Regions from separate parts of the Paraburkholderia sp. GAS206C genome, predicted to be linked through region 1. Evidence: riboswitches for the same ligand, from Rfam matches in the RefSeq annotation. Region 1 holds a riboswitch; the other holds the start of a gene.
The links. A riboswitch is a leader RNA that binds a small molecule or an ion and turns the genes downstream of it on or off. The one in region 1 is predicted to bind cobalamin.
Positions count from the first base shown of each region.

Region 2: it holds a riboswitch for cobalamin, as region 1 does, so the genes downstream of both, P3T20_RS06770 (TonB-dependent receptor domain-containing protein) here and P3T20_RS22960 (HoxN/HupN/NixA family nickel/cobalt transporter) in region 1, are expected to answer to the same signal.

Region 1 is NZ_JBNDKR010000008.1:177,712-183,944, reverse strand. It holds gene P3T20_RS22975 (hypothetical protein) at 1-49, shown strand, start outside; gene cobD (threonine-phosphate decarboxylase CobD) at 664-1,713, opposite strand; gene P3T20_RS22965 (cobyric acid synthase) at 1,848-3,386, shown strand; gene P3T20_RS22960 (HoxN/HupN/NixA family nickel/cobalt transporter) at 3,415-4,473, opposite strand; cobalamin riboswitch at 4,568-4,762, opposite strand; gene P3T20_RS22955 (cobyrinate a,c-diamide synthase) at 4,843-6,141, opposite strand; gene cobO (cob(I)yrinic acid a,c-diamide adenosyltransferase) at 6,145-6,233, opposite strand, start outside.
Region 2 is NZ_JBNDKR010000002.1:533,820-540,052, reverse strand. It holds gene P3T20_RS06780 (GntR family transcriptional regulator) at 174-890, opposite strand; gene atzF (allophanate hydrolase) at 1,020-2,849, opposite strand; adenosylcobalamin (AdoCbl) riboswitch at 3,109-3,198, shown strand; gene P3T20_RS06770 (TonB-dependent receptor domain-containing protein) at 3,244-5,169, shown strand; gene P3T20_RS06765 (DUF5074 domain-containing protein) at 5,191-5,838, opposite strand; gene P3T20_RS06760 (helix-turn-helix domain-containing protein) at 5,856-6,233, opposite strand, start outside.

The DNA.
Region 1 (6,233 bases):
CGTTGCAAAAATGGGGTGTCGTTGGATCAACTCTCAAGAGATGAACTGAGGCCGTACAAACTTGTGACTCCACCGTCCGGGCAGAAGGGGCAGGATAGCATTCCGATCGGCGGTCCCGCCAAAAATGGCAACAATCATGGCCGCCAGCGTCGAACAACATCGCTGTCTGAAGCGTTTAGCGCTGGGTAGTGTCGCCTAATTGACTAAACGCTACCAGTTGGGCGGCATCGGAAATTCGGACGGTATTGTGCTGCGTAACTTAAGAACCTGATTGTCTCTTACTGGCAGGCAAGCTGTCGGTCGGGGATTTCTGTCGACTGGCTCTTGTGGGGTTGAGAGGAGGCGTTCGCCCATCTCGAAAGCGGCCGCTGTTTGGGGATGTATTTCGTGCTTCACCGGGCGATCCCCACCGATCACCGGTCGGTTAGACGCTTCTCGTGCTTCCCTTTATGCGCCTGGCCATTTGCGAGACATCTCGTCGACCGATATGGCGCCTGATGTTCATCGAAATACAGGATTGGATGCGGGCCAAGTGAGATCTCTTACTGAGAAACGTTCGGCCAATCCGGACGAAGAAAGCAGAGACTACTCGCCGGGTGCGAGGCCGCATCAAAGCCATTCTCGATGCGGAGACGGTCATGGGCCACCGCACCGGCAGCTCGTTCATTCTCCGATCTTCGAGAGTTCGTCCATGGTCCGGGCAAGAGCCAGCTCGAGCCGTGCCCACTCTTGCTCCAACCCGGGTAGCCCAAAGCGCACGCTGGGGATAGCCGAAAAATAGCGTGTCCAGATCCCTTGCCGGGCGAGCCCCTGGTGCAGTGCCTCTGCACGTGGATCCGGGAACCAGGCAAACAGGGGAGTGCTCAGTGCGACCAGGCCGTGAGCCTGCAGCAACGCTACAAGCCGTGCGCTTTCAGACGCAAGTAGCACACGCATCTGATGTTGCCACGCATGGTCGCGGAACGCGTGTGCCACTGCATGGCGGGCGGGTCCGTTGACGGTCCAGGCGCCGAGATGGAGGCTTAGCGCTGCAAGTAACTCGGGCCGGCCCAGCGCGAAGCCGCAACGCGCTCCGGCGAGTCCGAAGAATTTTCCCGGTGAGCGCAGGACCACGAGTCCCTCGCGATCGACATACGCTGCCATCGACGAGCATGTCTCCGCAGGCAGTGCGTCACCGAACGTTTCATCCACGATCAGCGTGCCGCCGACCGCCGAAAGTTGCGCATGCCACTGCAACAGACGGTGCGGGTCCACTTGCTTCGTTGTCGGATTGTTTGGCGTGACGACGACCGCGTGGTTGACGCCGCAGGGCAACACATCGTCGTCGATGTCGAGTGGCACGACGGTGTGGCCCGCGCGCTCGAACGCAGGGGCATATTCGCCATAGGTTAGCGGAGCAACCGCGGCGACTCCGCGCCGAAGCAGTTCGGGCAGCGCCCGGATGGCTGCCTGGCTACCCGCCACTGACGTTATATGGTCGGAACTCGGCGCGCCATAGTACCGCGCGGCATCGGCGAGCAGGCCATCGCCATCGTCGGGCAGGCGGCGCCATATCTCGGCAGGAATGGGGGGCACCGGATAGGCGTGCGGATTGATACCGGTCGACAGATCGAGCCACGCGTCAAAACTGATACCGTAGCGCCGGACGGCTTCGCGCAGATTGCCACCATGCACGATTGCGCCCGGGACGAGTGTAGGGTTGGGTGAAATCATGTCGTGATTGTATCGACAGGGGTGATGCACCGGTGGCAATGGGATAATCGTAAACCGTGTGATGCCTCTCGCACCTCTGCAAATTGCGTTGTGTGCACCAACTCATCCATTTTTGATCGAGCCTCAGTTTCCTGATGACTGTTCCGAACGATTTCGCACCGGCTGTGCCTGGCGGCACACTGATGATCCAGGGTACAACCTCCGATGCAGGCAAGAGCACGCTGGTCGCCGGTCTGTGCCGGCTGGTGTCGCGCCGCGGCGGACGGGTAGCGCCGTTCAAGCCACAGAACATGGCGCTCAACAGCGCAGTCACGATCGATGGGGGCGAGATTGGCCGCGCACAGGCGTTGCAGGCGATTGCGGCCGGCATTCCCGCGCATACGGACCTGAACCCGGTGCTGCTCAAGCCGACCAGCGATCGTGGTGCGCAGGTGATCGTGCATGGCAAAGCACGAATGAATCTTGATGCGCGCGCCTATCACGACTATAAACCGCTGGCCTTCAAGGCCGTGCTCGAATCTTACGCACGCCTGCAGCAGCAGTACGACACGATCCTGGTGGAAGGGGCCGGCAGCCCGGCGGAGATCAATCTGCGTGCGAACGACATCGCCAACATGGGCTTTGCTGAAGCGGTCGATTGCCCGGTGCTGTTGGTGGCCGATATCGATCGCGGCGGTGTGTTCGCGCATTTGCTCGGTACGCTCGAATGCCTGTCCGAATCCGAACGCGCAAGGGTCTGCGGTTTCGTCATCAACCGGTTTCGAGGCGATCCAGGTCTGCTGCAGCCTGGGCTTGACTGGCTGGAGGCACGTACAGGCAAGCCGGTACTGGGGGTGGTGCCGTATCTGCACGGATTGGCGCTCGACGCCGAAGACATGCTGCCGCGTGTGGCGCATAGCGGTGCGGCCGATGCCGTGCAGTCTCTGCGGGTGGTCGTGCCGGCATTGCCGCATATCAGCAATCACACGGATTTCGATGCGCTCCGCGCGCACCCGCAGGTCGATTTCAGCTATGCGCTTGCGGGTATTCCGCCGCCGCCCGCGGACCTGGTGATTTTGCCCGGCTCCAAGAATGTGCGTGGAGATCTGGCCTGGCTGCGCGACAACGGTTGGGAAGAAGTGCTGCGTCGGCATTTGCGTTATGGCGGCCGGGTGATCGGTATCTGCGGAGGCATGCAGATGCTCGGCCAATCGGTGAACGACCCGCACGGCGTGGAGGGCCAGCCGGGTACCACGAAGGGTCTCGGCTGGCTCGATTACGAGACCGTCATCACACGCGAGAAGATGCTCAGGAACGTCACGGGCGCCCTGACGCTGAACGGTTCGCCGGACGTTTGCGGCTACGAGATTCACATGGGCGAAACCCACGGCCCCGCGCTTGATGCGCCGGCGTTGTACCTCGTAGCGGATCAGTCGGACGGGGACGATACACGTCCCGATGGCGCGGTGTCGGCTGACGGGCAGATTCTCGCCACTTATGTGCACGGGCTGTTCGACACGCCGGCCTCCTGCAGTGCCTTGCTCGCGTGGGCGGGGCTGGCCGGTTCGCAAGCACTCGACTATCCGGCGTTGCGGGACGCGTCGCTCGACCGGCTCGCCGATACGCTCGAGGAGCACCTCGACCTGGCTCGGGTGTTCGCCGCTATCGGCAAGCGTGCGGACGCGTCACGCTGACTCCAGCCGAGCCAGCTCAACTGAGCGCTTATTGCGCATGCAGATGCGCTTCGAGTTTGTCGTAGCCCTTGATCCGGTAAATCAGGAACGACAGGACCCAGGAGACGATGAAGATGCCAATGATGACGAAGCCGAGGTTGTTGAAATTCTCGTTCAGCGTATCGACGGTCTGCCAGAACAGGCCCTTTTGCCTGATCTGGTCGGCAATCATCCCCAGCGCCTCAATACCGCCTATCACGACCGCGACGAGCACAGAGACCAGCGTAATCGTGAGGTTGTAGTAAAGCTTGCGGATCGGTCGCACGAACGCCCATTCATAGGCACCAAGCATCAGGATCCCGTCGGTGGTGTCGATCAGTGTCATGCCTGCGGCGAAGAGTACCGGAAACACCAGCACGATCCAGATCGACAACCCTTGAGATGCCTGGTGTGCCGAGATGCCGAGCAGGCTGACTTCGGTCGCGGTATCGAAACCCAGGCCGAACAGAAAGCCGAGCGGCAACATCCACAATGAGTTCGATACAAGCTTGAACAGCGGCCGGAACATCCGTGCGAGCAAGCCGCGACTGTTGAGTAAGAGGTCGAGATCGTCCTGATCGTACGGCTCACCACGCTTTACTTTCTTGAACGCCCGCCATACGCCGCGTAGGATGATCAGGTTCATGCCCGCGATCAAAAACAGGAAGATCGCTGAGACGCTGGTCGAGATTATGCCGCCGACGTTTTGCCAGGATTCGAACCGGCTTTCGAGCGCAGAGGCTGTAGCAGCAACCGCTGCCGCTACCAGCAAAACCACGGCCGAGTGACCGATGGCAAAGAAGAAACCGACCGTGACGGGCCGCCGGCCATCCTGCATCAGTTTGCGTGTGACGTTATCGATGGCGGCGATGTGATCGGCATCGACTGCATGGCGCAATCCGAAGCCGTAGGCGACCAGGCCGGTGCCCAGTAACAGCGGGTGACCGTGGAAGGCTATGAAGGCCCAGATCCAGCTGCCGACGTTGAATAAAGCGAGGACGCTGTAGATGGCAATCAGCCGATAGCGCAATGCGTCAGTTGGAACTGACCTTGAGTACGTGATGGACATGCAAGAATCCTGAGGTTCGGGCTGTCCTTACAGCAGGTATCCATTCGCGCAAACGGATACTTGGCGACTCGGACATCCCCGTCCGATCCGGCTGAGCAGACCTCGGTCGATGGCAGGTCTCCTGACTCGCACGTCACGATCCGGCACCGACCTTCCCGGTTACCCAGTGGTCAAGCATGGTGTGGACTCGGCGCTTACAGTTGCGGGGGCAGTCGCAGACTTGAGCAGAGCGCTCTCACTGCGTTCCCGTTTAATCCCGGTGAGGGGAACCATCAAGGCGCAAGAGTACAGAAGGCTGCCGGAGGGCGTCAATCTCCGCATGAATAGCGGTTCGGACGGAGGGACCTTTCCCTTTCCAGCGATTTTTGTTCAGAACGCCTCGCCGCGGAACAAGGCGGCGGCGAATACCGGATTCGACGGCCAGTAAGCGTGCATGTAGGTTGCGACGATTGCACCGTGCCGATAGAGGGCTTCTCCGCTGGTTGCGCCTTGCGGCCGAACCGCGGTCGTAACCGGTGCGAGCGGCGTGTTCAGCTTCGAATAGTGGAACGTGTGTCCGGTCATGACGCCGTGTCGTCCTTCGATCTGTTGCATGGCCAGTGCCGCGAAGCGGATCTGCATGCTGGCCTCGCCGGGCAGCAGGCCGAGCATCGGGGTAGAGGCACCGTGCACGTCGATCAGTCGGTCAAGCAGATAGAGCATGCCGCCACATTCGGCGATCAACGGTTTGCCGGCTGCGGCGTGTGCGCGAATCGAGCCGGCACTGCATTTCCGGTCCGCCAGGGTCCGGGCATGGAGTTCCGGGTAACCGCCGGGAAGATAGAGGGCATCGGCAGCCTGAGGTACCGGTTCATTGGCGAGCGGCGAGAAATACGCGAGTCTGGCGCCGAGTGCTTCGAGCAGTGCGAGATTGGCTGGGTAGATAAAGGAAAAGGCCGCGTCCTTTGCAATTGCGATCAGCCTGCCGTCGAGCAGGCGTGGCAGGCTGTTACGCGGTGGCGCCTCGAAGTGGATGGCGGGCGGCAGTTCGGCCAGCGGCGTCGCGGCGAGCGCATCGGCAACCTGGTTGAGGCGTGCATCGAGATCCGCGATTTCTGCGGCCTGGTGCAAACCGAGGTGCCGGTCCGGCAATTCGATCGAGTCGTTGCTGTTCAGATGGCCGCACCAGCGCAGCGAGGCCGGTAATGCCTCTTCAAGCAGTTTCGCGTGATAGGGCGAGCCGACCCGGTTCGCGAGCACACCGTAAAAAGGCACCTGCGGCTGGAATTGAGCGAGACCGAAGGCCAATGCGCCGAAGGTCTGGGCCATGGATTTCGCTGCGATCACCGCCAATACGGGTATGCCGAAGGCGCTCGCCAGATCGGCACTGCTGGGCCGGCCGTCGTACAGCCCCATGACCCCTTCGACCAGGATCAGATCGGCGTCGCCTGCCGCTTCGGCCAGCAGTGTACGGCAGCCGGCTTCGCCGACCATCCAGAGGTCGAGCGAAAACACCGCCGCACCGCTCGCGTGCGCGAGGATAGTCGGATCGATAAAGTCCGGACCGGTCTTGAACACGCGCACACGCCGTCCGAGGCGGCTGTGGTAGCGGGCAAGCCCTGCCGTGACGGTGGTCTTGCCCTGACCCGAAGCCGGGGCGCTGATGAACAGCGCTGGACAGGCGGCCATGGCTTAGAACTCGACGCCGCGCTGCGCTTTGACGTGTTGCTCGCGGTATGGGTGTTTGACGATGCGCATCTCGGTGACGAGGTCTGCGGCCT
Region 2 (6,233 bases), on a different contig from region 1:
TTGGATATCGCCTTGAATACAAGGCGCAGTGCTTGAGCAACTTCCAAGCCAGGCGGGGGATGAGGAACGGGAGGCTTTGCCACGCTTGCGAGGTCGAGAGACGCTGTGTGACAGCGGTGCGCACGACGCGCCACGCTGGTGCGTCGTGCACGTATCCAGGGATGGCGAAGGCGCTAGATCGCTTCGCGCGCACCGTAACGTTCGCGCGCGGTCTGCATCATATAGAGCGTGATGCGTTTGACCTCGGCCTGACTCTCCGCGATATGAGCACGGATCATCTGCTGGGCGTCCGACGCTTCGCCCGCAAAGATCGCCTTGAGAATCGCCGCGTGTTCCTTATAGGTTGCCGCCACGCGCGGTTTCTTGGTGAAGTCCAGCCGGCGGATGATGCGGATGCGTTCGGTGATGTCCCCATGCATCCGAGCCATTTCGTTGTTGCCCACGGCGGCGACGAGACGTCCATGGAAGGCTTCGTCCAGCGCGGCGACGGTGGCGGGATCGTCAAGCTGCTTCTTCACGGGCACGCACCAGATCTCGCGCAGGGCGTCGAGCCGTGAGGTGGCGTCCAGCTCCACGAGCTTCGCGATTGCGGAAGTTTCCATCATGACGCGCACTTCGTAGAGGTCTTCGAAATACTTGAAGTCGAACGCGCGGACCTGCCAGCCGCTCTTGAAGTTGACATCCACGTAGCCTTCGCGCTGCAGCCAGAACAGCGCCTGCCGGACCGGTGTGCGGCTGACCTGCATACGTGTTGCGATATCGCCTTCGCTGAACTTGTCGCCCGGCAGCAGGCGGAAGTCGAAGATATCGGCCTTCAGTTGCGTATAGATTTGCGCAGCAAGATTGCTGGCGCTTTTCGCCGGCGCAGTCGGCGCGCTGTTGTCCACCATCAGTATTTCCAGGTGCGTGAGGGGGATGCGGCTAGCTTGTTCCAACGGCAGCGGAAGATCGCGAGCTTGGATCATGATACGCGGCTTGCGATGGAATGTTTGGACGATTCCGGCGCGCAATGAGAGAAGCTAACGCGCGAGCCAGGCAGCCCAGCCGCCGAATGCCGTGATGTCCTGCGCATCCTGCAGGGCGTAAGGCTCGCAGATGAAACCCTTCACCTGTCTGCCGTCCGCGAGCGTTACAGTGCCGATGCCAAGTGGTGCAGGGACGCCAGCGACGAAAGAACCAAATGCAGTCGCCGGCACGTCCCAGAGTTCCAGCTGAATCGGTGCGCCGCTTTCGGAACGCAGCAGCCCTGGTTTCGGCGGAGTCGTGTTTGCGAGCGAGAAGAGACGATAGTTGCTCGCGGTCGTCGTGCTCTCCACGAAGCTTGCACCGCGACTCGTCAGTTCATGGTTGAGCGGCATGCCGCGCAAATGGGCACCGACGACGGCGACGCGAATGGTGTCGCTCGCCGCGCTGCGTTTTGCCTCAGGCGCTGGTTGCGCGGCACCGGACTGCGCGGCACCCGACTGCGCAGCCAGCGGCATCCCAGTCGCTCCACGCGGCAGCCCGGTGGCCCGATGCCATTGCGCCGCGAAGTCAGCCAGCGCCCGTTCCCGCCACGCATCGCCAATGAAGGTAATCCCAAACGGCAGTCCGTCTTCGCGGAAGTTTGCCGGCGCGGCCACTGCGCTCCAGTCGAGCAGATTGACAAAGTTGGTGTACTTGCCGAGATTGCTGTTCAGACGCACCGGATCCGCCAGCAGTTCGGCGATCCTGTAGTGGGCCGGGGCAGTCGGCACGACGAGGGCGTCGAATTGCGCCAGCATCGAATCGGCGCGGCGTTTGAGATCGGCGAGACGGTAGATCGATTCGAAGGTGTCGGTGGCGGAGAATTCCTTGGCCTTGAAGATGATGTCGCGCACAACCGGGTGAATGTCGGCTTCGTTCGAGCCAGCAAAGTCACGAATCGCCGCATAGCGTTCCGCTACCCATGCGCCGTCATACAGCAGCGCAGTGACGTCGTCGAAGAGCGAAAAATCGAGCGGCACGCAGATCGCGCCGCGCGCTTCAAGGTGCGCCACGGCAGCTTTGAAGGCTTGCGCGGACAGTTCATCGCCGAAGAATTCCGGCTGTGACGGGACCGCAAAACGCGGCGCGGCGGGAACGCGCCACTGAAGCGCGGAAGCGGGCGCTTCGCGGGACAGACCGTCGGCCAGATCGAGCGAGGCGGCCAGGTCGTACACGAGCGCGGCGTCGTCGAAAGTGGTTGCGAAGACCGACACGCAGTCGAGCGTGCGGCATGCCGGCACCACGCCTGTATTGCTGAACGCGCCACGAGTAGGTTTGATTCCGACGATATTGTTGAGGCCCGCAGGGACGCGTCCCGAGCCGGCCGTATCCGTGCCCAGCGAGAAAGGGACGATGCCGCGCGCAACTACCGAGGCTGACCCCGAACTCGAGCCACCCGAGATGTACTCGGCGTCGAAGCTGTTGGCCGGGATGCCGTAAGGGGAGCGCACGCCCACGAGGCCGGTCGCGAACTGATCGAGATTGGTTTTACCAATGACGATTGCGCCGGCATCGGTCAGCCGCTGCACGACCGTCGCGCTGCGCTCTGGCGTATAGGCGAAGGCGGGACAGGCGGCTGTGGTCTCGAAGCCGGCGGCGTCGATATTGTCTTTCGCGGCGAATGGCACGCCATAGAGCGGCAGCTTCGTCAGATCGCCACCCACCGCGGTTAGCCTCGCGTCGAGGCCCGCGAGCTGCGCGTCGAGCACTGCTTGCGTCACGGTCGATATCCATGCGGGGTCATCTTCGGGCGTCAGTCCGCGGACCAGTTCGCCAAGCAACTGGGCGGGCGTCGCGCCGTCCCGATACGCTTCCTGCCAATCCGAAATTGTCCATCCGCGCATCTCGTATTCCCTCTTGTGTACAAGTTCAGGGGAATTGTACTCAAGACTCATGCCAACCGCGCGGGGAGGCTGTCACGCCTTTTCAGGGCGGGGCGATACAAGCATGGACGCCATGCCCGAGCCGTTCTCCGATGCACCCGTCTGGCGCGAAACGCCCGATCGTTGGGCGTCAGAACCGCGCTGGTGCGATGTTGCAATGACGCGTCGATTGGCGGGAATTATTCCGGTCCGCGTTAGATTCGCAAGTAGAATGCGCGCAAACGACTCGTGGAAGCTGGTGCAAATCCAGCGCGGTCGCGCCACTGTGACCGGTTTCAGTTCGAACCGGAAGTCAGACCTCGGCGTCGTTGTCTACTATTCAACTGTGGGGCGCGCTATCCCCAGGATTCCAATAATGAAGCTTCGTCATCTCATCATCAGCTCCGCGCTGACGGTTACCGCTTGCCAGGTCGCCCACGCCGACGACTCGTCGTCGACCCAGGATCAGGCCGTCGCGCAAACCACGCTACCGAATATCCTCGTCACCGGCGACACGCAGCATCTGCCGCAATCGTTCGATCAGCGATACGCCACGACCCAGGTTCTGACTCGCGCAGATCTCGACCGTCTTTCGCCCATTGACCCAAGCATCACGCAGGCGCTCGCTACACTGCCCGGTGTGACCATTGCGCAGAACGGCGGCCCAGGTTCGCTTGCGTCCGTCAGCATCCGTGGCTCGGCGGGAAATCAGGTGGCCGTGTTTATCGACGGCATCCGGGTCGGTTCCGCGACCAGCGGTCAGGCCGAGTGGGCTGATCTGCCGACCTCCGCATTCGACCGCGTCGAGGTGATCTCCGGTCCGGCAGCCGCTTCGTTCGGCGCCGATGCGATGGGTGGCGTGATCCAGCTCTTCACGAACCACGCTTCCAATCAGCCCAATCAGACCACGGTGTCGGTGGGCGGCGGGTCGAACAAGACCTTCGATACGCAGGTCCGCACATCGGGCTCGGTCCCGTCCACCGGCGCGCTCTCGGCGTTGAGCGGGCTGACCTACTCGCTCGGCTTGCATGACTACAACACGGCGGGGATCGATGCGACGCAGCCGGTTGTCTTCGGTCACGAAGATGGCCGTAACCCGTACCATGCACAGGACGTGGATGGACGCCTGGGTTACGCGCACAACAACTGGTCGCTCTCCACGTTCTTCCTGTATCACCGCTCGGATCTCTCCTACGATGACGCGGGCGGCGACGACCGCCAGGCCGATTATCAGCTGACGACAGGCGCTGCGTTCCATCTGGATGTCACGCCGTTCACGCAGCTCGATCAGTCGGTCGGCTACGCCACGGACCGCGAGTTCCTGTATACGAATACGCCGGGCATCCCATCCGATGAGATCGACTCGACGCGCCTGAGCACGTCGACCTCGCTGACGCATCAGGAGCGTGGGCCCGCGCTGTTCAACCTGCCGCTGTCCGGCGAGACCAAGCTTGCCTACGACTTCTCGCGCGAGCAGGCCTTCCTGCCATACGACATTCCGTCGGGTGTGCCGACGCGCGACGATTCAGCGGTTTCGCTGCATCAGTCGGCGACGCTCGGCCCGTTGACCGTGTTCCTGGCAGGCCGTCACGAGATCATCGAGGGGCAGTCGGTCAATACCGGCAACGTTGCCTTGTCTTATGCGATCACGCCGGTTTATACGGCGCGCGTTTCGTATGGCAATGCGTTCCGTCTGCCGACCTTCGACGACCTGTACTATCCGGGCTACGGGAACCCAAACCTTCTGCCGGAGCGCAGCGATACGGTTGAGGCGGCGCTGGATGCCACCACGTCGTTCGGGACCTTCACGGCGGCGGTGTACGACACGCGCGTTCACAACCTGATCGAATACGACTCGTTGACCTTCCTGCCGGTGAACGTCGGACGCGCGCATATTCAGGGCATCGACCTGTCGTACAAGGGCACCATCGGCAAATCGACGCCGGTGAGCCTCTCTGTCGGTTTCCTGAATCCGCAGGACGTCACGGATCAGACCTGGCTTAACCGCCGCCCGCGTCAGACGTTCAGCCTGAACATCGATCACATGTGGGACGAGTTCCGCCTGCACGCACTGAGCACGGGCATCTCCGTGCTGTACGGTGGATCGACCTTCGACGATCAGGCCAACTCGATCTATCTGCCATCCTATACAACGGTGGGCCTGCGCGCTGCGTACAAGATCAACTCGCATCTCACCGTGTCCGCCAATCTGTCGAATCTGTTCAACCGGCAGTACGTAACCGCGTACGGCTACAACACGTTGGGCCGGACGGCGTTCGGCAAGCTGGCTTACACGTTCTAAGGCGGTGTTTTATGCGGTGTTTTAGGCGGCGGCGCCGCGCTTCGGCCGGCGGACGGCTCGCAGCTTGCCGCTGCGTCCGCCGCCGCAGAAGAACTGCTCGGCTCCGTCGGACTCCAGCCCGGACACGTGGGTGCCGGGCGGCATTTCGAGACTCTCCACGACTTCGCCGCTGCGTGGATCGACGTGTCGTAGCTCGCTTTCGTTATCGTCCCATGTGGCGTGCCAGAGCTCTCCGTCAACCCACGTCACACCGGTGACGAAGCGGTTCGATTCGATGCTGCGAAGAACCTTCCCGGTTTCGGGGTCGATCTGAAGAATCTTCCGATCCCGATACTGCCCCACCCACAGCGACCCTTCGGCCCACGTGAGTCCTGCGGCATCGTCGCCGCCAGGAGCCGGGATCGAGGCGAGCACGCGGCCGGTTTGCGGATCGATCTTCTGGATGTGATGATCGGCGATCTGGTACAGGTGCTGGCCGTCGAAGGCCGTGCCTGCGTGTGCGGCGACATCGAGCGAGCGCAGCGTCTTGCCGCTCTGCGGATCGAGCACGTTCAGCCTGTCTCCGCTGGCAAACCAGACGTGCTCACCATCATAGGTGACGCCATGCACGCCATCGATACCCGGAAATGGGCCGTATTCATTGACGATTTCTGCTGTTGCACGCTTCATGGCGTCTCCCTGGCTGGTCACCTGTCGATTCCATCATAATCAACCGGTAGCGGCGCGGGGAGTAACAATGTCGTCGTGAATCCCGGCAGGGCCGGGGTCATCCAGCGACGCGCCCGTCCACGTCCAAACGACTGCACCTTGCCGGCGGCCGCCAGCGAGTCGAGCGTCCGCTGTACGGTGCGCTGGCTGGCGCCAAGCACAAGCGCGAGCGCCGAGCTCGACCACGACTCACCGTCGGCGAGCAAGGCGAGTACCACCGCATGTCCTTCTTCGACGGGTCGCGCCAGCACCACGATTTCTCGCGCCCGCTGCGGCGCCAGTGCAAAACCGGCTCTCGTTGCATTCACGCTCGCCAGCGTCCCGAGCAATGTGCGAAGCCGTCCGATTTCGACGCG